DNA from 2 places in the Streptomyces asoensis genome. Region 1 is predicted to be linked to the other one. Evidence: predicted binding sites of a transcription regulator. Region 1 holds the regulator's gene; the other holds the start of a gene.
What was found. The regulator HspR, encoded in region 1, represses chaperone genes until heat shock. The targets are predictions, from matches to a motif close to TTGAGNNNNNNNNNCTCAA.

Region 1 (15,947 bases):
TCACCGGCTGCGGTTCCGGCTCGTTCTCGGTCTGCGCCTCGCCCGCCGGGGGCTCGTCGTCGACCGGGGTCTTGACCGACTCCAGCAGCAGCTGGGAGACGTCCACGACCTGGATGGACTCCTTGGCCTTGCCCTCGTTCTTCTTGCCGTTGACCGAGTCGGTCAGCATGACGAGGCAGAACGGGCAGGCCGTCGAGACGATGTCGGGGTTGAGGGAGAGGGCTTCGTCGACGCGCTCGTTGTTGATGCGCTTGCCGATCCGCTCCTCCATCCACATGCGTGCGCCGCCGGCGCCGCAGCAGAAGCCGCGCTCCTTGTGGCGGTGCATCTCCTCGTTCCGCAGACCCGGGACATTGGCGATGATCTCGCGCGGAGGCGTGTAGATCTTGTTGTGACGGCCCAGGTAGCAGGGGTCGTGGTACGTGATGAGGCCCTCGACCGGGGTCACCGGGATCAGCTTGCCCTCGTCGATGAGGTGCTGGAGCAGCTGCGTGTGGTGGATGACCTCGTAGTCGCCGCCGAGCTGCGGGTACTCGTTGCCGATGGTGTTGAGGCAGTGCGGGCAGGTCGCGACGATCTTCTTCGCCGACTTCGGCTTGCGCGAGGCCTCGGTCACCTTGCCGTCGTCGTCCATCTCCTCGCCGAACGCCGTGTTCAGCGCCATGACGTTTTCCATGCCGAGCTCCTGGAACAGGGGCTCGTTACCGAGACGGCGGGCGGAGTCACCGGTGCACTTCTCGTCGCCGCCCATGATCGCGAACTTGACGCCCGCGATGTGCAGCAGCTCCGCGAAGGCCTTGGTGGTCTTCTTCGCGCGGTCTTCGAGGGCGCCGGCGCAGCCGACCCAGTACAGGTACTCGACCTCGGAGAGGTCCTCGATGTCGCGGCCGACGACCGGGATCTCGAAGTCGACCTCCTTGAGCCACTCCAGGCGCTGCTTCTTCGCCAGCCCCCAGGGGTTGCCCTTCTTCTCCAGGTTCTTGAGCATCGTGCCCGCCTCGGACGGGAACGCGGACTCGATCATGACCTGGTAGCGGCGCATGTCGACGATGTGGTCGACGTGCTCGATGTCGACGGGGCACTGCTCGACGCAGGCGCCGCAGGTGGTGCAGGACCACAGCACGTCCGGGTCGATGACGCCGTTCTCCTCGGCGGTGCCGATCAGCGGGCGCTCGGCCTCGGCCAGCGCCGCGGCGGGCACGTCCGCGAGCTGCTCGGCCGACGCCTTCTCCTCGCCCTCCATGCTCTTGCCGCCGCCGGCGAGGAGGTAGGGGGCTTTGGCGTGCGCGTGGTCGCGCAGGGACATGATGAGGAGTTTGGGGGAGAGCGGCTTGCCGGTGTTCCAGGCGGGGCACTGGGACTGGCAGCGGCCGCACTCGGTGCAGGTGGAGAAGTCCAGCAGGCCCTTCCAGGAGAACTGCTCGACCTGGGAGACGCCGAAGGTGTCGTCGTCGCCGGGATCGGCGAAGTCGATCGGCTTGCCGCCCGACGTCATCGGCAGCAGCCCGCCCAGGGCCGTCGCGCCGTCCGCGTTGCGCTTGAACCAGATGTTCGGGAACGCCAGGAACCGGTGCCAGGCGACGCCCATGTTCGTGTTGAGCGAGACCACGATCATCCAGATGAACGACGTCCCGATCTTGATCATCGCGACGAGGTAGACCAGGTTCTGGAGCGTGGTGACGCCGAGCCCCTTGAAGGCCAGGACGAGCGGGTACGAGGCGAAGTAGCCGGCCTCGTAGTGCTCCACGTGGTGCAGTGCACCCTCCAGGCCCCGCAGCACGTAGATGGCGAGGCCGATGGTGAGGATGACGTACTCGACGAAGTAGGCCTGACCGGACTTGGAGCCGGCGAAGCGGGACTTGCGGCCCGCGCGGGAGGGCAGGTTCAGCAGGCGGATCGCCATGAGGACGACGATGCCCAGGATCGTCATCACGCCGATGAACTCGATGTAGAGCTCGAACGGCAGGAAGTCGCCGATGATCGGCAGCACCCAGTCGGCCTCGAAGAGCTGGCCGAAGGCCTGGGCGAGGGTCGGCGGCAGCGTCAGGAAGCCGATCGCCACGAACCAGTGGGCGAAGCCCACGATGCCCCAGCGGTTCATCCGCGTGTGGCCGAGAAACTCCCGTACCAGCGTCACGCTGCGCGCGTAGGGATCGTCTTTCCTTGTTCCGGCGGGGAGCGGCTGGCCCAGCTTGAAGTACCGGACGAACTGGCCGATGGCACGTGCGATCAGGGCGACGCCGACCACGGTCAGAAGCAGCGACACGATGATCGCGGCGAGTTGCATTTGGGGGCTCCTCGGGCCTGCGAGGGAAATTACTAAGCGGTAACTTATGCAGTCCGTTTGAGACTACCCCGTATTCTCCGTCGCACTGTAGCGGGATGCGGAGTGATCTCAGTCGCTGAGGGTTGCCTCAGAATCCGGTCGAGTTCGTGCCGTGTTATTCGTACCAAATTGGTACATATGTGACTAATTTATATCCGTGCTCTACGGGATCGTCGCCGCCATCACCGCCCTGTTCCTCGCCGCCGTCCTCGCCGCGCTGCTGCGCGTGCCCGCCCTGCGCCTGGGGTTGCTCGACCGGCGGCAGCGGCAGCGGCGGGTGCCTCTGTTCGGGGGTGCCGCCGTGGTGCTCGCCACCTGTCTCGTCGCGGTCGCCGGGGACTGGACGGGCATCGCCCCGCTCGGCGACGGCATCGAGGTGCTGCTCGTCACGGGGGGCGCCGTCGCCGCGCTCGGGCTGGTCGCGGACGTGTGGCGGCTCAACGCGCGGTTCCTGGTGGTCGGTACGGCGGTCGCGGCCGCCTTCGTGGTGCCGTACGGCGACACCGGCGTGGTGGCCGGAGTGGCGGGTGTCGGCTGGATCACCTTCGTCGCCCTCGCCTTCCGGTCGCTCGACCACGCCGACGGAGTGGCCGGAACCGTCGGGGTCGTCACCGCCTTCGGGGTGGCCGCCTGTGCCGCCGTCGAGGTCATGGACGGGCTGGCGGTACTGCTGAGCGTGTTCGCCGCCGCGCTGACCGGGTTCCTGATGCACAACTGGCCTCCCGCGCGTGTCGCTCTCGGGGCGTGCGGGTCGCTCTTCGCGGGCTTCCTCCTCGCCGCGGCCGCCGTGATCGCCCGCGCGGGGCACGATCCGGTCGCCGGCGCGGGGGTGCTGCTCGCGCTCACCGCGGTCGCCGTGGCCGACGTCGTCCTGGTCGTGCTGTCGCGGCGACTGGCCCGACGGCCGCTGTTGCGCGGCGCGTCCGACCATCTCGCCCACCGGCTGCGGCGGCTGGGGCTCACCGCGCAGGGAGTGACCGTCCTGCTCGGTGTCGCGGCCTTCGCCGCGGTGCTCGTCGGGGTGCTGGTGCACGCCGGATGGGCCGACGCGCGGGCGGTGTGGTGGGTGGCCGGCGGGGCACTCGTCGTAGTGCTCGGGATGCTGCGGGTCGCGGTGTACGGGCCGCCACGCGCGCGTGGCGGTCGCGAACGGCGGGCTCGGGGTACGCGGCGTGCCCATGCCGCGAGTGCCGCGCGGGGTGCCGGCGGTGCCGGTCATGGCGCCGGTGGTGTTCTTCGGGAGACGCGGCTCGCGGCCCGTTCCGCACCCCGCCCCGAGTCGCGTCCCGGGTCGGGTTCCGCGTCGGTCTACGCGCCCCGGCGTCAATCCGAGGACCCTGCGCACCACCCGGATCCTGGTGCGCGGCGAACCGGGCGATCCGTATCGCCGCAGGTCAACGCGTCCTTGCGTGTAAGGAACGGATAAGAGTTGAGTGGGTGTGACTCAGGTCTGTTGACCCAGAGGGGAGGGTCGTGCACACTTGAGTCCGTTCCACTCAAGTCAGCTGGAGGAAGATCACCATGGCACGTGCGGTCGGCATCGACCTGGGCACAACCAACTCCGTCGTCAGCGTTCTGGAGGGCGGCGAGCCCACCGTCATCACCAACGCCGAGGGTGCCAGGACCACGCCGTCCGTCGTCGCCTTCGCCAAGAACGGTGAAGTGCTCGTCGGCGAGGTGGCAAAGCGCCAGGCAGTCACGAACGTGGACCGGACCATCCGCTCCGTGAAGCGCCACATGGGCACGGACTGGACGATCGAGCTCGACGGGAAGAACTTCAACCCGCAGCAGATGAGCGCGTTCATCCTTCAGAAGCTGAAGCGCGACGCGGAGGCCTACCTGGGCGAGAAGGTGGCCGACGCGGTCATCACCGTCCCGGCCTACTTCAACGACTCCGAGCGTCAGGCGACGAAGGAAGCCGGTGAGATCGCCGGTCTCAACGTCCTTCGCATCGTCAACGAGCCCACCGCGGCCGCGCTCGCGTACGGCCTCGACAAGGACGACCAGACGATCCTCGTCTTCGACCTCGGTGGCGGCACGTTCGACGTGTCCCTCCTGGAGATCGGTGACGGCGTCGTCGAGGTGAAGGCCACCAACGGCGACAACCACCTCGGTGGTGACGACTGGGACCAGCGTGTCGTCGACTACCTGGTGCAGCAGTTCAAGGCCGGCCACGGCGTGGACCTCGCCAAGGACAAGATGGCGCTCCAGCGTCTGCGCGAGGCCGCCGAGAAGGCGAAGATCGAGCTGTCCTCGTCCACCGAGACCTCGATCAACCTGCCGTACATCACGGCGTCCGCCGAGGGCCCGCTGCACCTGGACGAGAAGCTCACGCGCGCCCAGTTCCAGCAGCTGACGGCCGACCTGCTGGAGCGCTGCAAGACGCCGTTCCACAACGTCATCAAGGACGCCGGCATCAACCTCTCCGAGATCGACCACGTCGTTCTCGTCGGTGGTTCGACCCGGATGCCCGCCGTCGCCGAGCTCGTCAGGGAGCTGACCGGCGGTCAGGACGCCAACAAGGGCGTGAACCCGGACGAGGTCGTCGCCATCGGCGCCGCGCTCCAGGCCGGTGTCCTCAAGGGTGAGGTCAAGGACGTCCTGCTCCTCGACGTGACCCCGCTGTCCCTCGGTATCGAGACCAAGGGCGGCATCATGACCAAGCTGATCGAGCGCAACACGACGATCCCGACGAAGCGTTCGGAGATCTTCACGACGGCCGAGGACAACCAGCCGTCGGTGCAGATCCAGGTCTACCAGGGCGAGCGCGAGATCGCGGCCTACAACAAGAAGCTCGGCATGTTCGAGCTGACCGGTCTGCCGCCGGCGCCGCGTGGCGTCCCGCAGATCGAGGTCGCCTTCGACATCGACGCCAACGGCATCATGCACGTCACGGCCAAGGACCTCGGCACGGGCAAGGAGCAGAAGATGACCGTCACCGGCGGCTCCTCGCTGCCGAAGGACGAGGTCGACCGCATGCGCCAGGAGGCCGAGCAGTACGCGGACGAGGACCACCGCCGTCGCGAGGCCGCCGAGTCCCGCAACCAGGGCGAGCAGCTCGTCTACCAGACGGAGAAGTTCCTCAAGGACAACGAGGACAAGGTTCCGGGCGAGGTCAAGACCGAGGTCGAGGCCGCCGTCGAGGAGCTGAAGGCCGCGCTCAAGGGCGAGGACACCGCCGAGATCCGCACGGCCACCGAGAAGGTCGCCGCGGTCTCGCAGAAGGTCGGCCAGGCCATGTACGCCGACGCCCAGGCCGGTCAGGGTGCCGACGCCCCCAAGGCCGACGCCCCGAAGGCCGACGACGACGTCGTGGACGCCGAGATCGTGGACGACGAGCGCAAGGACGGTGCCGCGTGACGGAGGAGACTCCGGGCTTCGAGGAGAAGCCCGACGTCCCCTCCGGCGCCACCCCTGAAGACGCCGAGCCGAAGGCCGCTCCCTCCTCCGCCTCGGCGGCGGGGGCGGCCCCGGCCGGGGACACGAACCAGACAGCCGGTCTGGTGGCCCAGCTGGACCAGGTGCGCACCGCCCTCGGCGAGCGCACCGCGGACCTCCAGCGCCTCCAGGCCGAGTACCAGAACTACCGCCGCCGGGTCGAGCGCGACCGGATCGCGGTCAAGGAGATCGCCATCGCGAACCTCCTGACCGAGCTCCTGCCCGTCCTCGACGACATCGGCCGCGCGCGGGAACACGGCGAGTTCGTCGGCGGCTTCAAGTCGGTGGGCGAATCGCTGGAGACCGTCGCGGCCAAGATGGGCCTCCAGCAGTTCGGCAAGGAGGGCGAGCCCTTCGACCCGACGATCCACGAGGCCCTGATGCACAGCTACGCGCCCGACGTCACCGAGACGACGTGCGTGGCGATCCTTCAGCCCGGGTATCGGATCGGCGAGCGCACCATCCGCCCCGCGCGGGTGGCCGTCGCCGAACCGCAGCCCGGTGCGGCCGCGAAGGGCGACGAGGCCGAGGCGGCCGACGACAAGGAGAGCGGTGGCCCGGACGAGGGCTGAGCTCGATCGGATGAGTGATGGGGAGGAGGGACGTCGAGGATGAGCACCAAGGACTTCGTCGAGAAGGACTTCTACAAGGTCCTCGGCGTCCCCAAGGACGCCACCGAGGCCGAGATCAAGAAGGCGTACCGGAAGCTCGCCCGCGAGTTCCACCCGGACGCCAACAAGGGCAACGCCAAGGCGGAGGAGCGCTTCAAGGAGATCTCCGAGGCGAACGACATCCTCGGTGACCCCAAGAAGCGCAAGGAGTACGACGAGGCGCGCGCCCTCTTCGGCAACGGCGGCTTCCGCCCCGGCCCGGGCGCGGGCGGCTCCTTCAACTTCGACCTGGGCGACCTCTTCGGAGGCGGTGCCCAGGGCGGCGGAGGTGCCCAGGGCGGCTTCGGCGGTGGCATCGGGGACGTGTTCGGCGGCCTGTTCAACCGTGGCGGCCCCGGCACGACCCGTACCCAGCCCCGGCGCGGCCAGGACATCGACACCGAGGTCACCCTGACCTTCACGGAGGCGATCGAGGGCGCGACGGTCCCGCTGCGCATGTCCTCGCAGGCTCCCTGCAAGGCGTGTTCGGGGACGGGCGACAAGAACGGCACCCCGCGCGTGTGCCCGACCTGTGTGGGCACGGGCCAGGTGGCGAGGGGTTCGGGAGGCGGTTTCTCCCTGACCGACCCCTGCCCGGACTGCAAGGGCCGGGGCCTGATCGCCGAGCATCCCTGCCTGGACTGCAAGGGCAGCGGCCGCGCGAAGTCGTCGAGGACCATGCAGGTCCGCATCCCCGCGGGGGTGACGGACGGTCAGCGCATCCGGCTGCGCGGCAAGGGCGCCCCGGGTGAGCGTGGTGGCCCGGCGGGCGACCTGTACGTCGTCGTCCATGTCGGCGCCCACCCGGTGTTCGGCCGCAAGGAGGACAACCTGACGGTGACCGTGCCGGTGACGTTCACCGAGGCGGCACTCGGCGGCGAGATCAAGGTGCCGACGCTCGGTGGGCCGTCCCTGACCTTGAAGCTTCCGCCCGGCACGCCCAACGGCCGCACCATGCGGGCGCGGGGCAAGGGCGCGGTCCGCAAGGACGGCACCCGCGGCGACCTGTTGGTCACCGTCGAGGTGAGTGTTCCGAAGGACTTGTCGGGGAAGGCTCGTGAGGCGCTGGAGGCGTATCGCGAGGCGATCGCGGGCGAGGACCCGCGGGCGGAGCTGTTCGAGGCCGCGAAGGGAGCATGAGAGTGATGGACGGCCGTCGGCGTAACCCGTATGAACTGACCCAGGAGACTCCGGTCTACGTCATTTCGGTGGCGGCCCAGCTCTCGGGCCTGCATCCGCAGACGCTTCGCCAGTACGACCGCCTGGGTCTTGTCTCCCCCGACCGCACCGCCGGCCGGGGGCGCCGTTACTCGGCCCGCGACATCGAGCTGCTGCGCACGGTGCAGGCCCTGTCCCAGGACGAGGGCATCAACCTGGCCGGCATCAAGCGGATCATCGAGCTGGAGAACCAGGTGGCCGCGCTCCAGGCCAGGGCCGCGGAGCTGGAGGCCGCGCTGGACGGCGCGGCCGCGGCGATGCAGCAGCGGGAGGCGGCGGTGCACGCCTCCTACCGGCGGGACCTGGTGCCGTACCAGGAGGTGCAGCAGACCAGCGCGTTGGTGGTCTGGCGGCCGAAGCGGCAGCAGCCGACGGACTGACGCCTGGCAGTACGTAGCGAAAAGGAAGGGGCCCGGAGATTCGTTTCCGGGCCCCTTCCCTGTGTTGTACGGCCGTCCCGTCCCGGCCTGTCCCGGCCCGGCCCGTCCTGTCCTCGTCCGGCAGTCAGTCGCCCATGCCGACACCCGGCTCAGGCCGCTCAAGGCCCGGCGGCTGTTGCTGCGGCGGCTGCTGGGCGGGGGCGGGCGGCCGGTTGGCACCACCCCGGGGCACACCCATCTGCCAGAGATGCGAACCGGAGACACCCGGGGCGGGGGAGGGGGTCGGGGACGGAGCCGGGGTTGAGGACTGGGCCGGTGCCGGTGCCGGTGCCTGGGTTGTGGGCTGGGCCGGTGCTGGGGCTGGGCCGGGGGTGGTGACGGGCTTCGGGTCCCGTTCCGGGCTCGGGTTCCGTTCCGTTGTGGGCTCGGACTTTTCCTGGGGGAGGGCGGGGGGCTGGGGGCCGGTGGTCGGGGGAGTTGCCCCCTGGCCCAGGTCCGGGCGTTGCCAGCGTTCCGGGATCGTCGACATCCGTCGTACGGCTTCGGGGTCGCCCGCCGCTGCCGCCGCGACGGCGCGTGCGCGCAGGGCGCTCTGGCGGGCGATCGGGGAGAAGCCGGGGGCCGCGTTGCCGGTCTCGGACGGCAGACCGCGGACGCCCATCGCGTTCAGCTCGGCCTGGATTCGCGTCTCCGGGGCGAAGATCTCGCGCGGCAGCTGCCAGGAGGCCGCGCCGTCCACGTCGACGCGGTGCTCCCTGCCGTCCACGGCGAAGGTGAGCCCGTAGCCGATGTACTGGTCGTCCTTGTCGAACAGCAGGTCCCCGGAGATCTCGCCGCCCCGGTCGCGTACCTCGTCGGCGAGGACCTGGAGGGCGGGCGGCAGGGGGTTGGTGCGGCCGAGGCTGGTGACATAGCCGTCGCTGCGGGCCACTCTCCGCTCCTCGGTTCCCTTCTCGACGTAGGGGACCTGGAAACGGGTCTCGCCCTGCTCGTCCTGGTAGGTCTCGATGGCCCCGACGCGGGCCTCGACGAAGGTCAGACGCTTCTCGCCGCCCTCGGCATGGCCGTACCTCTGCTCCATCGCCGGGAACTGGACCTGATGCTTCAGGGCAGGCGGCGGCTTCGAGCCGATGATCGTGACGTGGGCGTCCGGATTCTGGATCAGGATGATCTCCGCGTTGGCGACGGCGGTTCCGCCGGAACCCACGACGATCCACTCCTTGGCGGCGTGCGGATCGAAACGGCTCTCGGCGACCTCGTCGCCCAGCAGCGCCCGCCCCTCCGCGGCTCTACGCGCCGCCTCCCACTTCTGCGTCGAGTCGAGGGCGGTGAAGCAGTTGCCCATGCGGGTCTCGTCCGCGGTGCCCAGGCCGGCCGTGAGCGCGTCCTTCAGCGCCGGGGAGGAGTTCAGGGCGCCGAGCACGGTACCGGCGTCCGCTCCGCTCCGCTCGGCCTGGGTCAGCCAGGCGCGCATCTCGCCCGCACCGGCGATTCCCTGCCCCTCCAGCTCCCTCAGCCGATCGCTGATCAGCCGTACGGCTTCGCTGCGGCTCTCCACGGGGAAGTCTCCGCGCGGCGTTCCCGGTACGAGCTCCGGTGTGAGGCCGGTGGCGATGCTGGGGGTGCCGTCGCAGGCCACCCAGAGGGGAGTCGCGCTCTCCTTGCCGTCTTCGCCCAACGTGCGTACTTCGGCCAGGAGTTCGCCGTCCCGCCCCAGGCGCAGACGGGCGTGGCCGTTCACCACGTCGCCCTGGGTGGCGAGCTGGTCCTCCCAGACCCGGACGGCGTGGATGGAGATGCGGTGCCGGGGATCCTCGACCGCCGAGTACGGGTCGACGCCCATCCACTGCGCGAGATCCCGGTCCTGGTCCGCCGACTGGACGATGCCGTCCCCGGGGTCGAGGTGCCAACGGCCCGCCCCGTCCACCAGCAGCGCCTCCGGATCGCGCCCGGTGAGACTCGCGCCACCGCCGATCACGACTTTGCGCAGCGGGAGTTGCCCACCGGCGAGCTGTCCCTCCAGCGTCTGCACGGTGCGCTCGCTGACCTGGGCGCGGTACTCCGCCCACCGCTCGGCGGCGGGTTCCAACTGGTCGCGGGGGAGGGGCAGGCCGTTCTGGTCGTAGCCGGGCATGGGCATGGTGATTTCACGCCGCCCGATGAAAGCCTCGACCTGCCGCTCGGCCCGGAGCGCGGCGTCCCGGGATGCCTGGAGCGCGGTGGCGTCGGCGGGGGAGAGGTTCTCTATGGGGTGGGCGAGGGCGTCGACCAGACGTCGGGCGTCTGAGGAAAGGGCCCGCTGCGCGATGTAGCGGCGGGTCTCCGCGGCCTCTGATTCGGCCTCGTGTGCTGCCGTCTCGGACATGGCGGCCGTCGGGCGCATGCCGAGCTGGTCGAGCAGGGACGACAGCTGCGTACGGGCTTCGGCGCGTTCTTCCTGCGGGGCTTCCACCGCAGAGGCCTGGTGGGCGAGCCAGTTGAGCTCGGCGATGCTTCCGTGGTCCCGGCTGGACAGCTCGTGCCGATCACCGATCTCGGCGCCCTGTGTCAGGAAGTGCTCGCGCACCGGTGCCAGTCCCTCGCTGGACCGGTCGTGCGTGGCGAGGAGTTCGCCCACCTCGTGGGCCAGGACGCGGGACAGGTTCTCGACCGGCAGACGGTCGGAGACGTGGACGATGTACTGGTCCGTCGTCGTGTTCGTCATGGTGTTGGTGAGGGCACCCGACTCCATCGGGACGGCATCCAGCCAGATCGTCAGGGAGGCGCCCTGCGCGTCCTTCAGAAGGAAGTACTGCTGCTTCTGCTTCGTCTGTCGCTTGTCGAACGAGCCGAGTCGATCTCCCAGGACGGCGGCGGACACCGCGCCCAGATCGCGCCCTGCCGCTGCGATCAGCGCTGCCTGCTGTATGCGCAACTGCTCGTCGGTGAACTCTGCGGACTCCGGTTGCGGCATTCCCCCGTACCTCCATGTACGCCCCCGTCAACGGCCCTTAGGATCATGTCATGTTGACAGCGCGATCAGCCTTCGAAGCTCACCTGTACATGGATCTGCACCCGTGCGAATGCGGCTCCGGTGACTTCGATCGGCAGCACCGGCTGGAGCAGCACGGCGATGACATCGTGGCGGTGTACGAGGGGCCTTGCCGGCAGTGCGGTACGACACGCCGATTCGTCTTCCGCATGGCCGAGGAGATTCCGCCGCCTCCCCCTGCGTTCGGCGGCCGGGAACCGTCGCAGATCATCGATCCGTGGGAATTCGCCGAGGTCGGCTTCCGTATTTCCGAATCGACGGGAATCAAGCTGCTCAACACGCCGAAGTCCGAGCATGGAAAGCTGCGTGACGCCGTGGCCTATACGGTCGCGGCGTTCGAAGAGATCCCGAAGTTCATTCCGCCTGGCCAGGACGCGGTACCTGCCGCCGCTTTCACATCCGAAGCGGGCAAGGCCGGGTATCGACGTGATCCGGGCAATTTCGACCGGGACATCCTCGAGATGAACATCAAGAACGCGAGGGCTGTGCTCGCCAACATCGACAGGCACAGCAGCCCGCCCGGCGACACCGCCCCCAAGGCCTGATTGCGGGCCTCGGGGTGCGCCTCGTCTTCGGCGATCTGGGATTCACTCACCCTCAGAGTTGATCACGAAGGCCGCACGACGGGTCCGTCGACCGCCGGTGGGCGCAGGAGGACCGCCGGACGGGCTCGGGCATGATCGGCAGGCGAGGGACGGATCGGGGGACAGCATGGGGTACACGTTCGGTGATGCCACCCGTTGGCAGCGCGAGGGGCATCCGTTGACGGCGGACGAAGCCAGGCAGCACTTCGATCTCACGAGCTACGGCGTCTTCAACAGCGGCCAGGGTGTGGTGCAACAGTGGGTCGACCTGGCGGAGATGACCCGGACCACGGTCGAGCCGCAGGGACCCGAGCAGCGGATCTGCTGGGATCGCTGGAACCGCATCCTGCGGTTGGGCGTGGCGCAGGACGACGATGTCGCCCGGAAGTTCCTGGGGAAGCCCTGGGTGCGCGTGACCAAAGAGGCCCACAACCACAGCTGGTGGGCTGCCGCGGAGGGGAGAGCGGAGTTCTCCGAACCGTCGCGGGAGCCCGGGGACGCGGTGGGACGCGAGCTGGTGACCAAGGTCGGCGGGTACTACGACCTGCTTCCGGAAGAGATCTACCGGAAGGCGGTCGACCAGCGGTGGTTGGTGGTCCGCATACACGTCACCCGGTTCCACGGCGCACTGCGGCCGGAGGACGAGTGGGAGTGGGAGGAGCCGATGTACTGGTGATCCCCCGGTCTCCGACCCGCTCCGCTGCCGAGGGAAGGGCTGGACCTGTCGTACGTCCTGTCTCAGCCCAGCTGTTCCGTCGTGCCGTCCGGGTGGATCAGGAGGCGGATCGCGCCGCCGTACCGGTTGTCGGTGATGGTGGCCGGGGTGGGGGCGCCGAGTTGCTGGGCGCGTTGCTGGAGGATCGCCAGGACCACGTCCTGGATGTCGCCGTAGGGCGGGGCGGTGACCGGGACGCCGTCGATCAGGCCGGCGTTGGGGGAGAAGACGTGCACCTGGGCGTCCGCCGTGGCGGGGGGTGGCGGCGTCGGTTCGGTCATCGGGGGTCTGGGTTCCTTCCGGCTCGGTTCCGGCTCAGGCGCTCTTCGCCTCGTCCTGCTCGGGGACGTCCACGGTGACGTCCATGGTGACGTCGACGGTGCGAGCGTACGTGCCTCGGGCGAGGCGCTGAAGGCGGCCCGACTTGACGAGGGCGGACAGTACGTTGCTGATCGTCTTCGAGGGGTCGCCGTAGACGCCGGGCGGGAGGGCGCGCAGGACGTCACGTGCGGAGAAGGGGCCGGGGAAGGTCGACACGGCCGTTTCCACGGCCGCCCGGATGCTGGGGGCGCCGGAGGGTACGAGGGTGGCGGCCTGGCCCGTGCCGGTGGACGTCTTGCCGGTCGGGGCCGGATGCGGGAGGCACGCGCGGATGCCCTGAAGTGCGGTGCGGATGGGCTCCAGGTGGATCTCGTCGCCGTCCGATGCCTCGGTCGCGGCCAGCATGGTCGCCACCTTCTCTATGTTGGCGAGGGAGGAGGCCAGTTCGCGCAGCAGCGGTTCCAGGAAGTCGCGGCGCAGAGCCGCCACCGGGTCGGTGGTGGCGAGTTCGACGGAGACCGAGCCGGTGAGCGCGCGGAGCGGGCCGGCGGTGTCCGGGGTGGCCTCGGCGGAGTCGCAGGAGCCCCGGCCCCCTTCCGGAGCCAGTGCCTCCACGGCCTTCCGCGCGGCGCGGATGGTGTCCGGCATCTCCGGCGCGATCTCGCCGCCGGGCACGCTCGCCAGCATTGTGACCAGCTGCTCCAGGCCGGTGAGCGTGGGCAGGGCGGAGCGGATCAGAGGGGCCAGCAGAGCCTGTCGTACGGCCTGGGCGGGATCCTCGTACGAGAAGGCGATCCGCTGCCCGGACTCGGCCGCTGCCATGTCCTCGCTCCTGCTTTCCGGGTGGGTGTGTCTGGGATGGTGGCCGTTGCCGTACGTCTGCTGTGGCGTGGTGTGCTCGTGCAACTGCCTCGGGATGGCGGGCAACTCGCGTCGTGGCCTGGCCAGTTGGTCCTGGCGCGCGTCGAACGCGTCGAGGATTCGCTCCAGCGCGGGCCGGCCGCCCTCGGTGTCGTGCCGGGCGGCGGTGTCGGTGCTGCGGGAGCGCAGGCGCAGCAGACGGCGGGACGTTTCGCCGGAGCTGTAGCCGGGGCCCGCGCCGGGGCCGTCCACCGTGTGGGTGGGCAGGTCGCCGTTCGCGTCGCCGACGCCGAGGGCGCGGCGGATCCAGCGACGGTCGTCCAGAGTGGTCGCGGCCGCGTAGCCGTAGGGCTCGGCGTGGGCGACGGCGTCCTGGAGGCATTCCGCCCACAACGGGCAGGAAGCGCACAGGTCGCGGGCGGTGCGGAGCAGTACGAGGTGCTGGTGGCGCTGTTCGGGCGAGGTGTACGGAATGTCCGTGGGCGCCTCCAGCAGCGGGTGCTGGAAGACGTCCGGTCGGCGCTGGCAGGGCAGAGCGGCGTCGGGAGTGTGGACCCCCGCCCCCGCCCCCGCTCCCCGTACCGCCCCGCGCGCGGGGCGCGTGGGCAGCGCCGTATGGCTGGCCATAGGCATGTGTGTTGTCCCCCGTGGTGATACGTGATCGGGGGGGACTCTAAAACGTTCCGTCAACCCGGTGCAACGCATCTGCAAAGCGTGTGCCGACTTGGCACAGTGACGAGACGAAACGTTCACACGGGCCTCAACTGTCCGTCGGGTCACTGGCTTTGCGCGTCCGCAGGCGGCCAAGTGCCTGGCGGGCCCGGCCTGCAACCGCTTTCGCGCTGCTTCCGCGCATCGCCAGTACGCCGATCACGCCGAGGAAACCGAGCGGTACACCCGCTTCCGGCAGGAACATCCCGACGACGGACGCGATGACGAGGATCACATCCGCGAGCACCACGGTGACGCCCCGTCGGCCCGGGTGCTCCTTCACCATCCAGGCGCCGAGGAGTGCCATTCCGGCGAGTGCCCAGTAGCCGAGGGCGGCCTGGCCGGTGACGGTGGCGCTGGTGGACATGCGGGCCGAGTCGCCCACGGCGGAGAAGTAGCCGGTGAACGCGGCGGAGAGGATGGTCGCTCCGAGGCCCAGGAGGAGCTGGGTGCGCCGGCGGAGCAGCCAGAGCAGGCCGCCGAGGACGATCAGGGCACAGACCGTGACGAAGCTTGAGCCACTCTCCGAGGCGATGGCGAAGAGCGTGTAGGCGGCGGCGAGGCCGAACACGACGCGAGGGAGGAGCTTGACCGCCCAGGGGTCGTTCTTGTCCTGGTGGAGAAGGCGGCGGAGGCCGGGCAGGGGTCCTGCGGGGCGCTCCGCGACGGGGGTGCTCCGCTGCGCCTTCGGGGTCGTCCCAGGCTTCGACTTCGTGGTCGGCGTCGGCCTTGGGCTCGGCTTCTTGCTCGGCTTCTTGCTCGTCTTCGCGCTCATCCGAGCCCCGGTCCTGTGGATTGCTTCTGGAGGTCGGGTGCCGGCGGGGCCGTCGAGGCGGCCGCGGGGCCGGAGGAACCGGCTTCGACGGCGACCGGCTTGGGGGTGAAGCCGAGCTGCCACAGGGGGACGGAGGCGGAGGGTTTGGGGTTGCCCTGTTCCTTCGCTTCGACGGTGGGCTGAGGCTTCGCGTCGTTCATCGGCTTCGCCTCGTTCATCGGCTTCGCCGTCTGCTCGGCCTGTTCGGTCTCCTTCGCCTCCTTCGTCTCCTTCGCCTCCTTCGTCTCCTTCGTCTCCTTCGTTGGTTCTGCTGGTTCCGTTTGTTCCGCTTCGGTCGTCTTCGCGGCTGTCTGTTCCGCCTTCTTCTCGGCCGCGCGCTCGTTGCGCTCGGCAGTCACCGAGGCGAACTCCGAGTCCAGGACGGCCCTGCGTGCCGTGGGGTCCTGGTCCGGGTAGGTCTTGGGGTCGACGTAGTGCGCCATGGTCGGGTCGTTGAACTGGAGCTGTGCACGCGCCGAATCGGTGCCGACCTCGGTCCGGGCCTCCTTCGGCCACGTCTGCGGAGCCTCGTAGGCGAAGTGGATGTTGTCGAGACCGACGTCCGTGTTGGTCTGGAGTGTGGGGAGCTCGCGGTTGTAGAGGATCGAGCGGGTGTCGGCGTACTGGGCGAAGACGGCGACGGGGCCCTTCGCCTCGGTGGCGTACGTTTCGGAGATCGTGGCCCAACACTCGCGAGTCCAGTCCTCGGTGAAGCCCTTGTCGGCTCCACCGAGCGCTGTCAGGACCTCCGCTTCCCAGAGGTACATAGCGTTCAGCCTGCGGCCGCCCTCGGTCGTCTCGAGTGTCCGCGCGGAACCCGCCTGCCGGTCGTTCTGCAAGGTCGCCCAGGCTTCGGCGATATAGCGGTTGTCGAGGAAGTTCTCGTTCCAGCGGTTCG
Region 2 (15,947 bases), 1.3 Mb from region 1:
ACCGGCTCTTCCATCCGTTGACCGGGCCATGGGCCCTGAGCTGTCTGCACGGGCTCGACGGCCGCGCGGGTCCCCCGGACGAGCCCCGGTCCCGTCGGCTCCGGCAGGACCTCGCGCACTTCAGCGCGATCGCCGCCGTGGCGGCCGCACGCGCCGGGATCCCGTTCACCGTCCGGCTGACCGCGTACGCCGGAGTGCTCACCCTGCCGTCCCTCGGCTCGCTGCGCACGGCCACCACAGGTGACGTCCCCGTCGACGTCACCCACCGCGAAGGGTGCCTGACGGTGCGCCAGCCCGACGCGCCGGACGTCCTCGTGTGTCTGGAGAGCGGGATCGGGGCCTGGTCCGGCGCCCTCGCCTGGACTCCCGTGCACGCCCTGCCCGGGCTGGCGTCCACCGGCGGCCCCATGCCCCTGGACGACGTGGATCCCTACCGTGTCGCACCCGGCCCCCGCCACCGCACGCTCGGCGGAGCCGCGACCCTCGACGACGGCGACGGCAAACGCTGGCTCCAGGCCTGGTCGGGCACCGAGGCCGCACTGCGCACCGGCGGCGCGCACCGGGTGACCGAGGCGGTGGCGCTGCTGCGCTGCCTGGTGCCGCTGGAGCGGCCGCCGGGCGCCGAGGGACGGGACAGTTGCAGCGCGACCCGGCACGAGGCGTTCGGCGCCCTGCTCTCCAGCACCCCGCAGGACGCCCTGGCATTGGCCGAGACCCTCGTCCACGAACTGCACCACGCCAAACTGGCCGCCCTGGGCGACCTCGTGACGCTCCATCACGCCGACGCGGAAGCCCGCTACTTCGCCCCCTGGAAGACCGACCCCCGACCGTACGACGGTCTGCTCCAGGGGGTCTACTCGCACCTGGCCCTCGCGGACTACTTCCAGCGCCGCGCGCTGCGCACCACACCGCCCGACAGCGAGTACGCCTGGTCGCGGCACGCCCGCTACCGCGCCCAGGTCGGAGCGGCCCTGCCGGGACTCGTCGGCTCGCCCGACCTCACCCGCCGGGGACGCCGGTTCGTCGACGAGATGACAGCCACGTACGAGCGTATGGCCGACCATCCGGCGCCCCGCAACCACACGGCGCGGGCCCAGGCGTATGTGAAGGCCGCACGCGCTCTGTGGACACAACGTCATGCTCCCGCCGTGCCACGCCCGAAAGAATGAGGATGGCCTGCAAGGGGCCGCCCGGTGCGCGAAGATCGTCGAATCGAGGCACGCGTGGATGAAGTCGGCGGACTTACGCACGACGCGCCGAGGTTCTAGGATTTTGGTACTACGCGCTGGAGGCCGCTGCATGTCTGGAGCTCGTACGCCGGTGGGGGCAACCGGGAGAGGGGCCGCGAGGCAGACGGTCACGATCCATTTCGCGGGTTTCAACCGGGCCTGGGCGGCCTGGGTCGGGGACCGGCTCGAACGTCGTGGCCTGCGGGTGGTGTACCTGCGCTGGGACTCCCCGGCGGACGTCCCCCTGGTGGACCTGTTGCGCGACCTGGAACTCGCCGAGGGCCGCATCCTCATCGTCGTCAGCGAGTGGTACTTCCAGCTCGGTCCCCGGACGCAGGAGGAGTGGAACGCGGCGCTGCGCGAGGTCGTCGCCCCCGACGCGTCCCGGTTCGCCGCCGTCTCCGTCACCTCGGCGTCCGTGCCCTCCGCGACCGCCGTCCTCGCCCCGGTCAACCTGACCAACATGGGCGCCGAAGAGGCCGAGCGCCGGCTGCTCGACCGGCTGGACCTGCCGACCGATCCGCTGCCCGAGCCCGTCGACGCGGCGCGCCGCGGTCCCCGGTTCCCGGCGTCGATGCCCGAGGTCTGGGGCGGGGTGCCCCGCCGCAACACCCGGTTCACCGGCCGCGAGTCGCTGCTCAACGAGGCCTACCACGTGCTGCGGAACGCGGAGCCCGGCGCGGGTGTGGTCACGTTCCACGGCATGTCGGGCGTCGGCAAGACCCAGCTGTCCGCCGAGTACGTCTACCGCTTCGGCTCCGAGTACGACGTCGTCTGGTGGGTCAACGCCGAGAAACGCGTGACCTACCGTCGGCTGCTCGCCGAACTCGCCCCGAAACTCGGCCTCCAGACCGGCCAGGAGTACGGAGAGCGGCTGCGCGCGGTCCGCGACTCGCTGCGCCGCGGCGAACCGTACGGGCGCTGGCTGCTGATCCTCGACGGCGCGGACGAACCCGACCAGATCTGGGACCTGGTGCCGACCGGCCCCGGCCACGTCATCATCACCTCCCGCAACCCGGAATGGACCGAGCACAACAGCAAGCTGCTGGAGGTGCCCGTCTACGCCCGCGACGAGTCGGTGGCGTTCATCCGGCGCCGAGCCCCGCGGCTGACGGAGGTGGAGGCCGACCAGCTCGCGGACGCGCTGGAGGACCTGCCGCTGCTGCTGGACCAGACGGCGGGCTGGCTGAACGACTCCGACCTCTCGGTGCGCCAGTACATCGCCCTGCTCGACGGCGGCATCGACAGCGACGTGGTGAAGGTGTCGGCGGACTTCCCGCTCGCCTTCCAGACCGCGTGGTCGATACTGCTGAACAAACTCCGCGACACCGTCCCCGAGTCGGTCGACCTGCTGCGGCTGTGCACGTTCTTCGCACCGGGCTTCATCCCCGTCCGCCTGCTGCGCGAGATGTCCAGCGAGGCACTGCCCGAACAGCTCGCCGGACTGCTCAACGACCCGCTGCTGTGGAACAAGGCGATCAACCAGCTCCGCCAGTACTCGGTGGTCCGCCTGGAGTCCCACGAAGCGCTCGGCGACGAGGCGGCCGCCTCCGGCGAGTCGCTGTACCTGCACCGCATGGTCCACCAGATCGTGCACAAGGACATGCCGGACACGGACCGCAAGGAGTTCATCGACGTCGTACGCCAGGCCCTCGCAGCGGCCGACCCGCGCCGGCCCACCGACCCCGACCTGTGGCCGGGATACGCCCAGATCGTGCCGCATCTGAAGTACGCGGACGTGCTCCAGACCCAGGACCCGGCCGTCCAGCGACTGGTCTTCAACTGCCTGCGCTACATGTACTTCTCCGGTGAGTACAACGCCGGCATCAAGCTCGGCGAGCGCGCGATGGTGGCCTGGCGCGAGCTGCTCGGCCCGACCCACCCCAGGATCTGGGAGCTGAGCTACCACTACACCAACCTGCTGCGCGCCGTCGGCGACTACGCCGGGACCGAGGCCCTCAGCCGCGCCGCCTCCGAGCACCTGAAGGCGGAGCGCGGACCCCAGGACCTGGAGCATCTGCGGGCCGCCGCCGGTCTCGCCGCCGACCTGCGCGGCCTCGGCCGCTACGACGAGGCACTGGAACTCTCGCAGTGGGTCCTGGTCGGATACCGCGACCTGCTGGGCGAGCAGGACTCGCGAAGCCTCAACTCGCTGAACAACCTCGCCGTCTCCCTGCGGCTGCTCGGGCGCTACCAGGAAGCCCTGGACATCGACCGGCAGACCCTGGAGTCCCGGCGGGTGCTGCTGCGGGCCCGTCATCCGTGGACCCTCGGCTCCGAGATCTACTACGCCATCGACCTGCGGCTCCTCGGCCGCTACGCCGAGGCCGAGTCCATCCAGGCGAAGAACGTGCGCGAGAGCCGTCTGGTGATGGGCCGCGACAACCCGCAGACCCTCAGCGCCGAGCACAACCTGGCGCTGTGTCGCTACCGCCTGGGCGACCGTGACCGCGGCCGGGACCGCGGCATGGACTGGGAGGAGCCCGGGGAGATGCTCTCCAGCGTGCTGGAGCGCGGCGAGCGGGTGCTGGGCGAGACGCACCCGCTGACCCTGATCTTCGCGACGGCCCAGAGCTGCTACGCCCGCGAGCACGGCGACATCGACCGGGCCCACGAGCTCAGCGAGGCCGTCGTCGCACGCTACGAGGTGATGCTCGGCGACGGGCACCCCTTCGTCGCGGGCGCCCGCGCCAACCAGGCGCTGATCCTGCGCAACGTCGGCGAGCGGGAGGCCGGCCATGTCCTCCTGGAGCAGGCGCTGGCGTCGATGACCGAGGCGGTGGGCGAGAACCACGCCTGGACACTGGGCTGCGCCCTGAACGCCTCGGCCCTGCGCAACATCGTGGGCGACACCGAGAGCGCCGCCGACCTCAGCCGGGACACGGTGACCCGGGCCATCGAGTCGCTCGGCCGGACCCACCCGCTGACCCTGTCGGCGCGGATCGCGTACGCGGCGGACCTGCGCGGTCTGCGGGACCGGCGGCAGGCCGAGAAGGTCGAGCAGGAGGCCCTCTCGGACCTCGACGCGACGCTCGGCAGCAAGCACCCGCACACCGTCTCGGCCCGCTCCCGCAACCGCCCCTACTGGGACTTCGAACCCCAGGTCATCTGACGCCCGGCCGGCCCGAGCACGCCGAAGGGCCCGGCCCCCGGAAACCTCCGGGGGCCGGGCCCTTCGCCCGTGACGGGCGTGGTGGGTGAGGACTACGCCTCGAACACCTCACGCACCAGCTGCTCCTGCTCCGCCTGGTGTCGCTTGGCGGAGCCGACCGCCGGGGACGAGCCGTGCGGGCGCGAGATGCGGCGCAGGCGCTCGCCGTGCGGCACGTCCGCGCCGACCGCGAGGTCCAGGTGGTCGATCAGGTTCAGGGCGATGAACGGCCAGGCGCCCTGGTTGGCCGGCTCCTCCTGGGTCCAGAGGTACTTCTCGGCGTTGGGGTACTTGTTGACCTCCGCCTGGACCTCGGCACCCGGGAGCGGGTACAGCCGCTCGAGGCGGATGATCGCCGTGTCCGTGACGCCGCGCTTCTGACGCTCGGCCTCCAGGTCGTAGTAGACCTTGCCGGCGCAGAAGACGACCTTCTTCACGGCCGCCGGGTCGGTGATCGTCGTGTCGCCGATGACCGGGCGGAACTGGCCGCTCGTGAACTCCTCCGCCTTCGACGCGGCGGCCTTGAGGCGCAGCATCGACTTCGGGGTGAAGACGACCAGCGGCTTGTGGTGCGGGTTGTGCACCTGCCACCGCAGGAGGTGGAAGTAGTTCGACGGGAGCGTGGGCATCGCGACCGTCATGTTGTTCTGGGCGCAGAGCTGGAGGAAGCGCTCGACACGGGCCGAGGAGTGGTCCGGGCCCTGGCCCTCGTAGCCGTGGGGGAGGAGGAGCGTGACACCGCTCGTCTGACCCCACTTCTGCTCGGCCGCCGAGATGTACTCGTCGACCACGGTCTGCGCGCCGTTGACGAAGTCGCCGAACTGCGCCTCCCACATCACGAGCGCGTCGGGGCGGGCCAGCGAGTAGCCGTACTCGAAGCCCATCACCGCGTACTCGGAGAGGAGGGAGTTGTAGACGTTGTAGCGCGCCTGCTCGTCGTTGAGGTACTGGAGCGGGGTGTGCTCCTCACCCGTCTCGCGGTCGATGAGCACCGCGTGGCGCTGGCCGAAGGTGCCGCGCTGCGAGTCCTGGCCGGACAGCCGGACCGGGGTGCCCTCCAGGAGGAGGGAGCCGACGGCCAGCGTCTCGCCCATGCCCCAGTCGATCGTGCCGTCCTCGACCATCGACGCTCGGCGCTGGAGCTGCGGCAGCAGACGCGGGTGGACGTGGAAGTAGTCGGGGATGTTGACCTGGGACTCGGCGATGCGCTTGACGACCTCCGCGGAGACGGCCGTGTTCACCGCGACCGGGAAGTTGTCCTGCGGCTCGTGGGCGTCGCCGGCGGCGGGCTGCGCGGTGGCCTCGCGGACCTCCGTGAAGACCTTCTCCAGCTGGCCCTGGTAGTCCTGGAGCGCCTGCTCGGCCTCTTCCAGGGTGATGTCGCCGCGACCGATGAGGGACTCGGTGTACAGCTTGCGCACCGAGCGCTTCTTGTCGATCAGGTCGTACATCAGCGGCTGGGTGAAGGCCGGGTTGTCCGACTCGTTGTGACCGCGGCGGCGGTAGCAGATGAGGTCGATCACCACGTCCTTGTTGAACGCCTGGCGGAACTCGAAGGCCAGCCGCGCGACGCGGACCACGGCCTCCGGGTCGTCGCCGTTCACGTGGAAGATCGGGGCCTCGATCATGCGCGCCACGTCCGTGGCGTACATCGACGAGCGCGAGGACTCCGGGGCGGCGGTGAAGCCGACCTGGTTGTTGATGACGATGTGGACCGTGCCGCCCGTGCGGTAACCGCGCAGCTGCGACATGTTCAGGGTCTCGGCCACCACGCCCTGGCCCGCGAAGGCCGCGTCGCCGTGCAGGGCGACCGGCAGGACGGTGAAGTCCGTGCCGCCCTTGTTGATGATGTCCTGCTTGGCGCGGCTGATGCCCTCGATGATCGGGTCGACCGTCTCCAGGTGGGACGGGTTCGCGGCCAGCGAGACCTTGATCTGCTCGCCGTCCAGGCCCGTGAAGGTCCCCTCGGCGCCCAGGTGGTACTTCACGTCGCCGGAGCCGTGCATCGACTTCGGGTCGAGGTTGCCCTCGAACTCACGGAAGATCTGCGCGTACGACTTGCCGACGATGTTCGCGAGGACGTTCAGGCGGCCGCGGTGGGCCATGCCGATGACGACCTCGTCCAGCCGCGACTCGGCCGCGCTGTCCAGCACCGCGTCGAGCAGCGGGATGACGGACTCGCCGCCCTCCAGGGAGAAGCGCTTCTGGCCGACGTACTTCGTCTGGAGGAAGGTCTCGAAGGCCTCCGCCGCGTTCAGCCGGCGCAGGATGCGCAGTTGCTCCTCGCGCTCCGGCTTGCTGTGCGCGCGCTCGATGCGGTCCTGGATCCAGCGGCGCTGCTTCGGGTCCTGGATGTGCATGAACTCGACGCCGGTGGTGCGGCAGTACGAGTCGCGCAGCACGCCCAGGATGTCGCGCAGCTTCATCAGGGACTTGCCCGCGAAGCCGCCGACCGCGAACTCGCGCTCCAGGTCCCACAGGGTGAGGCCGTGCTCGGTGATGTCCAGGTCGGGGTGCTTGCGCTGGCGGTACTCCAGCGGGTCGGTGTCGGCCATGACATGGCCGCGGACCCGGTAGGAGTGGATCAGCTCGAAGACCCGGGCGGCCTTGGTGACGTCGTCGTCGTGGCTGGCGTCGATGTCCTTGAGCCAGCGGACCGGCTCGTAGGGGATGCGCAGCGCCTCGAAGATCTCGTCGTAGAAGCCGTTCTCCCCGAGGAGGAAGTTGGCGACGACGCGGAGGAACTCGCCGGAGGCGGCGCCCTGGATGACCCGGTGGTCGTAGGTCGACGTGAGCGTCATGACCTTCGAGATGCCGAGCTTGTTCAGGGTGTCCTGGCTGGTGCCCTGGAACTCCGCCGGGTAGTCCATCGAGCCGACGCCCATGATGACCGACTGGCCGGGCATCAGACGCGGCACCGAGTGGACGGTGCCGAGGCCGCCGGGGTTGGTCAGGGAGACCGTCACGCCGGTGAAGTCGTCCATCGTCAGCTTGCCGTCGCGGGCGCGGCGGACGATGTCCTCGTAGGCCTGCCAGAACTCGAAGAAGTTCAGCGTCTCGGCCTTCTTGATGCCGGCGACGACGAGCTGGCGGTCGCCGTTGGGCTTCACCAGGTCGATGGCCAGGCCGAAGTTGACGTGCGGCGGCTTGACGAGGGTGGGCTTCCCGTCCTTCTCCGCGTAGTGCCAGTTCATCGACGGCATGGCCTTGATGGCCTGCACCATCGCGAAGCCGATCAGGTGCGTGAAGGAGATCTTCCCGCCCCGGGCGCGCTTGAGGTGGTTGTTGATGACGATGCGGTTGTCGAACAGCAGCTTCACCGGGACCGCGCGCACGGACGTGGCCGTGGGCAGCTCCAGCGAGGCGTTCATGTTCTTGGCGACCGCGGCGGCGGGGCCGCGCAGCGTCACGAACTCCGGACCCGGCGCGGCCGAGGCGGCGGCGGGCGCGGGCTGCGCGGCGGCCGGCTTGGCGGCCGGGGCCGCCTTCACCGGAGCCGGAGCAGCGGCAGCGGCAGGTGCGGCGGCCGCTGGCTTCGGGGCGGCGGCCGGCGCGGGAGTCGGCGCGGCGGGTGCCGGAGCAGCGGGCGCCGCCTGGGCCGGTGCGGCCGGTGCGGCGGGTGCTGGGGGCGTGGTGGTCGCTGCGGCCCCCGCGGCCGCAGTACCCGCCGGAGCCGAGGGAGTGGCGGCCCCCGGCTTGTAGTCGGCGAAGAAGTCCCACCAGGCACGGTCTACCGAGTTCGGGTCCTGGAGGTACTGCTGATAGATCTCATCGACGAGCCACTCGTTCGGCCCGAACGCGGCAGCGGGATTCTTGCCCGCTTGGTCTGCGTCGGTCGAGATGCTCGATGCGTTACTGGGGGACTGTGGCGACACGGCGGCAACCGCCCTCTTCCGCTTCACAAGGTGATGGACAGCGGGAATAAAGGCTACGCCCCCTGGAGGGGGAAGGTCAGGCCGGGCCGGTGCATCGTCGCGTAAGTCACATCGGAAAGCGCGTTTCGCGGCTGTAAATGGCGGGAAACAAGCGCGGTTGCGCGTCAAAAGGGGTGCGTTGATGCAGGTCGCGCACGCTGAGCGTGCGGACCCGTGCCGACCTGGGACGGTCCGCTGCCTGATCACACGTGTCCGGCTGCGCGAACGTCGGTGGATCTTGTGGCTCCGGTTCGAACTTTACGTCAACTTGGGACGGAAGACTCTCCCGGAAGAGTGACAAGAATCCGGCAGCCCCGCTCGGATTCAGCCACTCCGATCCGGCCGCCGTGAAGATCGACCGCCCAGCGGGCGATCGCCAGCCCCAGCCCCGTACCGCCGTCGCTGCCCGGTCCGTGCGGCCGGCGGACGGCTCCCCGGTTGAACCGCTCGAACACACGGCGCCACTCCGAGCGCGGAATGCCGGGCCCCTCGTCCAGGACCTCGAGCTCCAGCGACTCCGGCAGCGGCCCGCGCCGCGCCTTCACCGTCACCCGTCCGTGCGCGGGGCTGTGCTTGACCGCGTTGTCGATCAGGTTCGCGACGACCTGGTGGATCCGCTCCGGGTCCGCGTGTGCGGTCAGCTCCGGCGGGGACACGTCGAGGTGCAGATGGACGTCGGTGCGCGTGTGGTTGCCGCCCGAGCCCATCGTGGCGCGCGCCGAGGCGACCATGTTGGCCTCCTTCAGCACGCCGGACAGGTACGGCCACACCTCGAAGCGCCGCTTGCGCAGCGGGACGACGCCGTTGTCGAGGCGGGACAGGTCCAGCAGCGTCTCCACCAGCCGCCCGAGCCGCTCCGTCTGCTTCAGGGCGGTGCGCATCGTCTCGGTGTCCGCCTCGGCGATGCCGTCGACGACGTTCTCCAGGACGGCGCGCAGGCCGGCGATGGGCGTGCGCAGCTCGTGCGAGACGTTGGCCACCAGCTCCTTGCGCTGCCGGTCCTGCGCCTCCAGCTCGTCCGCCATGACGTTGATCGTCTGGGCCAGGTCGCCCAGCTCGTCGCGGCGGTTCTCGCTCACCCGGCGGGTGTAGTCGCCGTGCGAGATGGACCGGGCCACCGTGTTCATCTCGTCCAGCGGCGCGGTGAGCGAATGCGCCACGAACTGCGTGATCAGCAGTGTGGCGATCATCGAGAAGACCGTGATGAAGCGCAGCTCCGTCTTGGTGTGCACCGCGATCACCGACAGGCCGGTGGTGATCAGTACCGAGACGACGACCAGCGCACCCAGCTTGGTCTTGATCGAGAACGGCCGTACCCGGCCCCAGGGTTCCCCGGGGCTTCTCGGCCCGTCCGGCCCGGAGCTCATGGCGTCGGGGTCTCCAGCGCGTAGCCCACGCCGTGCACCGTGCGGATCCGCTCGGCGCCGATCTTCCGGCGCAGCGCCTTGATGTGGCTGTCGACGGTGCGGGTGCCGGAGGCGTCCGCCCAGTCCCAGACCTCCGCGAGGAGCTGCTCACGGGAGAGCACCGCGCGCGGGGTGTTCGCCAGGCAGACCAGCAGGTCGAACTCGGTGGGCGTGAGGTGCACGTCCTCCGAGCGCACCCGCACCCGGCGCTGCGCGTGGTCGATCTCCAGCTCGCCGAGCCGCAGGATCCCGCTGCGCGGAGTCGTCGCCGCGATCGCGGCCCGCTCCACCCGGCGCAGCAGCACATGCACGCGTGCCGCCAGCTCCCGCATCGAGAACGGCTTGGTCATGTAGTCGTCGGCGCCCACGCCGAGCCCGACCAGCATGTCGGTCTCGTCGTCGCGCGCGGTGAGCATCATGACCGGCACCGGGCGGGAGGCCTGCACACGACGGCAGACCTCCAGACCGTCGAAGCCGGGCAGCATGATGTCGAGGATCAGCAGGTCGGGCTGCCAGGCCTCGGCGGTGTCGACGGCCGCCGGGCCGTCGCCCGCCGTTTGCACGAGGAATCCCTCGGCGCGCAGGCGGGCCGCGATGGCGTCGACGATCGTCGGGTCGTCCTCGACCACCAGGACGCGCCGCTGCGCGCCCGGCGTCGCCGTCGCCGTGCTGTTGTGTGCGGTGTGTGTCTGCTCCATCGCCCGCCCCTGAGTGTGCTTTCCGGAACCAGTGGGGTGATCCCTTGTCTGCGCATGACTGCGGTTGACGCGTAAATGATCGGCGTCAGGGGTGCAGCGTACGGGGAGTCACCACGGCTTTGCTATCCAGGTCGGACGGCGAGGTGCACGACGTCCGGCACGCCTCGGGCAACCGGGATCTCTTCGGTACGCACCTGTTGGAACCCGGCATTCCTCATGGTTCCCTCGAATTCCGGTGAGGGCTGGGCCGACCATACGGCCAGTACCCCACCGGGTCTCAACACCCGTGCGCAGCTTGCGAGTCCGGCCGTGGAATAGAGGCTGTCGTTGCCCTCGGTGACGGTCCAGTCGGGCCCGTTGTCGATGTCGAGACATACCGCGTCGAACGTGTCGCATGTCTCATTGACGTAGTCGAGCAGGTCCGCTTCGACGATCTTCGACCGGGGGTCGGCGAGCGCGGCCCCGGAGAGCGCGGCCAGCGGGCCGTCGAGATGCCAGTCGATGACGGCGTGCTCGCGCTCCACGACCGTGACGGCGCCCCAGTGGGGATCGGCGGCGGCGTGCGCGAGGGAGAAGCCGACGCCGAGGCCGCCGATCAGCAGGCCGGGCGAGGGACGGCTGTCCAGCGTGGCCAGTGCGGCGTCGACCAGGAGCCGCTCCGAGCGGCCGTCCGAGGTGTCCATCAGGAAGCAGCCGTTGGCGATGATCTGGAGCAACTCCCCGTGTCGGCGCAGGACGACCTCACCGTAGGGGCCCTCGCGACGGTCCAGCACTTCGGGCGCGTCGGGGATGTCGTACGGGATGGGCATCGGCCCATCCTGGCACTTCCCTGACGGTTTGTTGAGGGATTTCCGTGGGCGGCGGATGAGGTTGACGTACATCTGTTCGGAACGGGTTCGGAGCGACTTCGGGGCGCGTGGGAATCAGCAGGGAGAAGTCTCAGAGCTTTCTGTGAATCGGTCCAGGCGTGGCGTCGGTCACAGACAGCGGACCGGCGCGGCGCGAAAGGTGGGGTGAAACGGAAGGAGCGCCTCACGGTGGAACGCACGGCCGCACCCACGAGCCCGCCTCTGCCCGACGTCCGCGGGCTGCTGGACGGCATCCCGGGCCAGCGCACCCCGCCCCGCGCCGAGCCCCCTGCCGAGCCGCCCGCCGAGTCCGCCCCCCGCCGTCGGTACCGGATCCCCGCCCCTTTCACCCTCTCGTACGCCGCCGTCCTCGCCGTCACCTCCTCTGTCACCGCGCACGCCGGCCCCACCCTCGTGCACGCCCTGCACCAGGGCTCCAGCACCGACGTCGCGCATCTGGTGCGGACACCCGTGCTGGTGCTGGTGGCCAGCGCGCTCTGGGTGGCGGGCGGCTTCGCCTCCCCCTTCACGCTCGGCTTCCTGGCCGTCCTGACGACGCTGGAGCGGCGCATAGGCGGCGTCCGTACGGCCGTCGTCTTCCTGCTCGGGCATGTCCTGGCCACCCTGGCGACCGAGGTGCCGGTGGGCCTGGCCGTGCTCGTGGGCCGACTGCCCGACAGTTCGCTGCACCGCCTCGACTACGGCATCAGCTTCGGCGTCGCCGCGAGTGTCGGCGCCCTGGCGGGCCTGCTCGGGCCGTGGCTGCGCTGGCCGCTGCTCGCCGCCTTCGGCGGGATGCTGCTCCAGGACCTGATCGCCTTCACCGACCCGATGACGAACTGGGGGCACCTGATCGCGCTGGCGATAGGCGTCGGCACCTGGCCGTGGCTCCGGCGCCTGCCGCGGACCCGACCGCTTCCCGGCTGCTGAACGTCACCCCGTCCGCCGGTCGGTGCCCGTCCTTCCCGGTCAGTCGTCGTACTGGACCGTGCCGTCCGTGTGCAGGGTCGGGTGGAGCTTCATGGGGCCGTACTCGTCGAGGTCCGACGGGCGGGGCGGCTCGGGGCCGTCGGGGCCCAGGCGGACCATCCGTTCGACGCGGCAGATCCGGAACAGGCGGTCCTCCACGCTCGCCTCGTCGGCCCGGCCGGCCGCCCGGAACGCCTCCGCGGCCCGCGCGTACAGGGCCTTCTTGCGCTCGTCGAAGCGGTAGAGCATCGCCCAGACGCGGGCCATCCCCTCGTAGAGCGAGCGGCGGGCCTCGTGCGGGGTCGCCGCCAGGGACCCGCACGGGGTCCAGCCGGTCCCGTCGCGTTCGGCCACCGAGAAACCGACGGGCAGCCGCACCACGTCCGGGTGCGTCCGGGCCGCCCACTCGGAGTCCGCGCGCACGTCGGCGGGGAAGCGGGAGCCCGTGTACGTGAAGTCGCGCAGGCCCAGCCGGAGGGCGCCCGCCATCGGGCCCTCGTCCCGGTCGGGGTCCAGGACGTACCCCACGTCCGGCGACGGGACGGCGCCCGGGTCCTCCCACGACGGGTTCACGGGCTCGAGGTCGGTGGGCCGGGGCGGCTCCAGACCGTCGTCGCCGGTCCGGGCGAACTCGTCGCCGCGCACCACCCGGTAGCGCACGCCCTGCGCCTCCACCTCGTCGGCCGGGGCCCGCTCCAGCACGGCCACGGCCGCCAGCAGCTCGCGCCGCACGGCCGGGTCGTCGGTGCCGTCCTTCGCCTTGAACCACAGGTGCGAGTTGAGCCCGTCCCGGGCCTGCTGGGGCATGCCGTCCACCACCGGCTTCAGCAGCCGCCAGCCCGGCTCGGCGGTCGCCCGGTCCCGTGCGGCGACACCGAAGACGGGTCCGCGCAGCGCGATGTGCGGATAGCGGCGCGAGGCCTCGACGGCGTCCGCCTCCGTCACCCAGGCGACGGGGTCGTCACGGCGGACCAGGTCGGCGTGGAGGGCGTCGAGACGTCGCTTCCAGTCATCGGTCATACGCGCATTGTGGTCGTGGTGGCGGGCGACTTCGGGGTGAATGCCGGAAGTGGGCGGGGTACGGGGAGGGGGCGCGAGGGGCGTGCCCCGTCGTGCGGCGCCGAAGGGTGCGCCCTCTCGGCCGCCGGACGTCACCCCCGCGCGTCTCCCGTGAACTTCGCGCTGGTCAGCGCTGACTCGACGCGCCAGCCCAGGAACTCGTACAGTGCCCGCCCCTCCGGAGTCGCCCCCAGAACGCCGGTCCGGGCGCCCTGGTCGACCGCCGCGCGGTGCAGGGTCCGCATGACGAGGGCGCCGAGTCCGCGGCGGCGGTGGCCGGGGGAGGTCTCGATCTGGTCGACGACCGCCGTCGCGCCGGTCGGGGCGATCTGTCCGCGCGCGGCCAGGGAGCCGTCCGGGGCGGCGACCATGGTGCGGGTCACGCCGCCGCGCGACCAGGTGCGGGTCCGGTAGCCGTCGGGGGCGGCGCCGGGCGGGACGTCGGGGAGCGGAGCCGTCATCAGGAAACCGGGCTCGGGGTCGATCCACCAGTCGGGCCCCAGCCAGGGCCCGACCACCGCCGGGTCGGCGAACACCTTCAGCCACACGCCGGCCCCGGTCACCGCACCCGCCACCTTCCGGACGGCCGGCTCCGACACCGCGCCGTTCGTCGCGCCGAACACGTGCCGGGTGACGTGATGGGTTCCCGTTCCCACGTCGACGGTCCAGCCCCACGGCTCGGCCACGGGCGGAGCCGCCCCACGCGACACGACCCACCCGTCCACCCATGCCTGGACGAAACGATCCACATCAACCCCCGGTAATGACTGCACGGCTGGTTTGTCTGTTACTTCTGACTGTAGGTCCCGTGTCACCGGTCGTGACAGTCGTGATCGCCCACAGCGAACGGGCCGCCCCGTGGGGAACATTCGCAGACTCACGTGCATTGAGTCGGCATAGCTCAACTTGACTGCCGAAGGGGAGATCATGGCTTCGCCGTCCACACCGCTCACCCTGCCCGTGTTGCCTCTCGATGACGAGGTGGTGCTCCCCGGCATGGTGGTTCCACTGGACCTCAACGACACCGATGTACGAGCGGCCGTGGAGGCCGCTCAGGCCGCCGCCCGCTCGGAGCCCGGAAAGCCCCGTGTGCTGCTGGTCCCGCGCGTCGACGGGACCTACGCGAGCACCGGTGTGCTCGGCACCGTCGAGCAGGTCGGCCGGCTGGCCGACGGCGACCCGGGCGCGCTGATCCGCGGCCGCGGCCGCGTGAAGATCGGCGCCGGCACCACCGGGCCCGGCGCGGCCCTGTGGGTCGAGGGGACGAGGGTCGACCAGGCCGTCCCCGAGCCGCTGCCCGGTCATGTCGCCGAACTCGTCAAGGAGTACAAGGCGCTCGCCACCGCCTGGCTGCGCAAGCGCGGCGCCTGGCAGGTCGTCGACCGCGTCCAGGCCATCGACGACGTCTCCGCGCTCGCCGACAACTCCGGCTACTCGCCGTTCCTGACCACCGAACAGAAGGTGGAGCTCCTGGAGACCGCCGACCCGGTGGTCCGCCTGAAGCTCGCCACCCAGCAACTGCGCGACCACCTCGCCGAGCAGGACGTGGCCGAGACCATCGCCAAGGACGTCCAGGAGGGCGTCGACAAGCAGCAGCGCGAGTTCCTGCTGCGGCGCCAGCTCGAGGCCGTGCGCAAGGAACTGCGCGAACTCAACGGCGAACAGGAGGGCGAGGAGTCCGACGACTACCGCGCCCGTGTCGAGGCCGCCGACCTGCCCGAGAAGGTCCGCGAGGCCGCCCTCAAGGAGGTCGACAAGCTGGAGCGGTCCAGCGACCAGTCGCCCGAGGGATCGTGGATCCGGACGTGGCTGGACACGGTGCTCGAACTGCCGTGGAACGAGCGGACCGAGGACGCGTACGACATCCAGGGCGCGAAGGCGATCCTGGACGCCGAGCACGCGGGCCTGGAGGACGTGAAGGAGCGGATCACCGAGTACCTGGCGGTGCGCAAGCGACGCAACGACAGGGGGCTGGGAGTGGTCGGGGGCCGGCGCGGCGGTGCCGTACTGGCACTGGTCGGCCCGCCCGGCGTCGGCAAGACGTCCCTGGGCGAGTCCGTCGCGCACGCCATGGGCCGCAAGTTCGTCCGCGTCGCCCTCGGCGGTGTGCGGGACGAGGCCGAGATCCGCGGTCACCGGCGTACGTACGTCGGCGCGCTGCCCGGCCGGATCGTGCGGGCGATCAAGGAGGCCGGGTCGCTGAACCCGGTGGTGCTCCTCGACGAGATCGACAAGGTGGGATCCGACTTCCGGGGCGACCCGGCAGCCGCCCTGCTGGAGGTCCTGGACCCGGCGCAGAACCACACGTTCCGCGACCACTACCTGGAGGTCGAGCTCGACCTGTCGGACGTGGTCTTCCTCGCCACCGCCAACGTGCTCGAAGCCATCCCGGAGGCCCTGCTCGACCGTATGGAGCTGGTCCGCCTCGACGGCTACACCGAGGACGAGAAGGTCGTCATCGCCCGTGACCACCTGCTCCCGCGCCAGCTGGAGCGGGCCGGCCTCGACAAGGGCGAGGTGACCCTGGACGAGAGCGCCCTGCGCAAGCTCGCCGGCGAGTACACGCGGGAGGCGGGCGTCCGCACGCTGGAGCGGTCGATCGCCAGGCTCTTGAGGAAGGTCGCCGCCCAGCACGAACTGGGCGAACGGGAGCTGCCGTTCACGATCACGGAC

Region 2: the regulator HspR is predicted to act here: its motif matches at 14,161-14,179, upstream of lon (endopeptidase La).

Annotation. Positions count from the first base shown of each region.
Region 1 is NZ_CP049838.1:5,347,937-5,363,883, forward strand. Features, by position in the region: gene G9272_RS23945 (heterodisulfide reductase-related iron-sulfur binding cluster) at 1-2,287, opposite strand, end outside; gene G9272_RS23950 (MraY family glycosyltransferase) at 2,484-3,752, shown strand; gene dnaK (molecular chaperone DnaK) at 3,848-5,686, shown strand; gene grpE (nucleotide exchange factor GrpE) at 5,683-6,336, shown strand; gene dnaJ (molecular chaperone DnaJ) at 6,376-7,554, shown strand; gene G9272_RS23970 (heat shock protein transcriptional repressor HspR) at 7,560-8,012, shown strand; gene G9272_RS45965 (hypothetical protein) at 8,137-10,965, opposite strand; gene G9272_RS23980 (hypothetical protein) at 11,016-11,588, shown strand; gene G9272_RS23985 (hypothetical protein) at 11,755-12,303, shown strand; gene G9272_RS23990 (hypothetical protein) at 12,366-12,623, opposite strand; gene G9272_RS23995 (WhiB family transcriptional regulator) at 12,658-14,151, opposite strand; gene G9272_RS24000 (hypothetical protein) at 14,285-15,010, opposite strand; gene G9272_RS24005 (hypothetical protein) at 15,007-15,947, opposite strand, start outside.
Region 2 is NZ_CP049838.1:6,679,036-6,694,982, forward strand. Features, by position in the region: gene G9272_RS30030 (aKG-HExxH-type peptide beta-hydroxylase) at 1-1,169, shown strand, start outside; gene fxsT (FxSxx-COOH system tetratricopeptide repeat protein) at 1,300-4,341, shown strand; gene G9272_RS30040 (multifunctional oxoglutarate decarboxylase/oxoglutarate dehydrogenase thiamine pyrophosphate-binding subunit/dihydrolipoyllysine-residue succinyltransferase subunit) at 4,434-8,255, opposite strand; gene G9272_RS30045 (HAMP domain-containing sensor histidine kinase) at 8,558-9,661, opposite strand; gene G9272_RS30050 (response regulator transcription factor) at 9,658-10,398, opposite strand; gene G9272_RS30055 (spermidine synthase) at 10,521-11,207, opposite strand; gene G9272_RS30060 (rhomboid-like protein) at 11,436-12,176, shown strand; gene G9272_RS30065 (DUF5954 family protein) at 12,216-13,235, opposite strand; gene G9272_RS30070 (GNAT family N-acetyltransferase) at 13,367-14,023, opposite strand; gene lon (endopeptidase La) at 14,202-15,947, shown strand, end outside.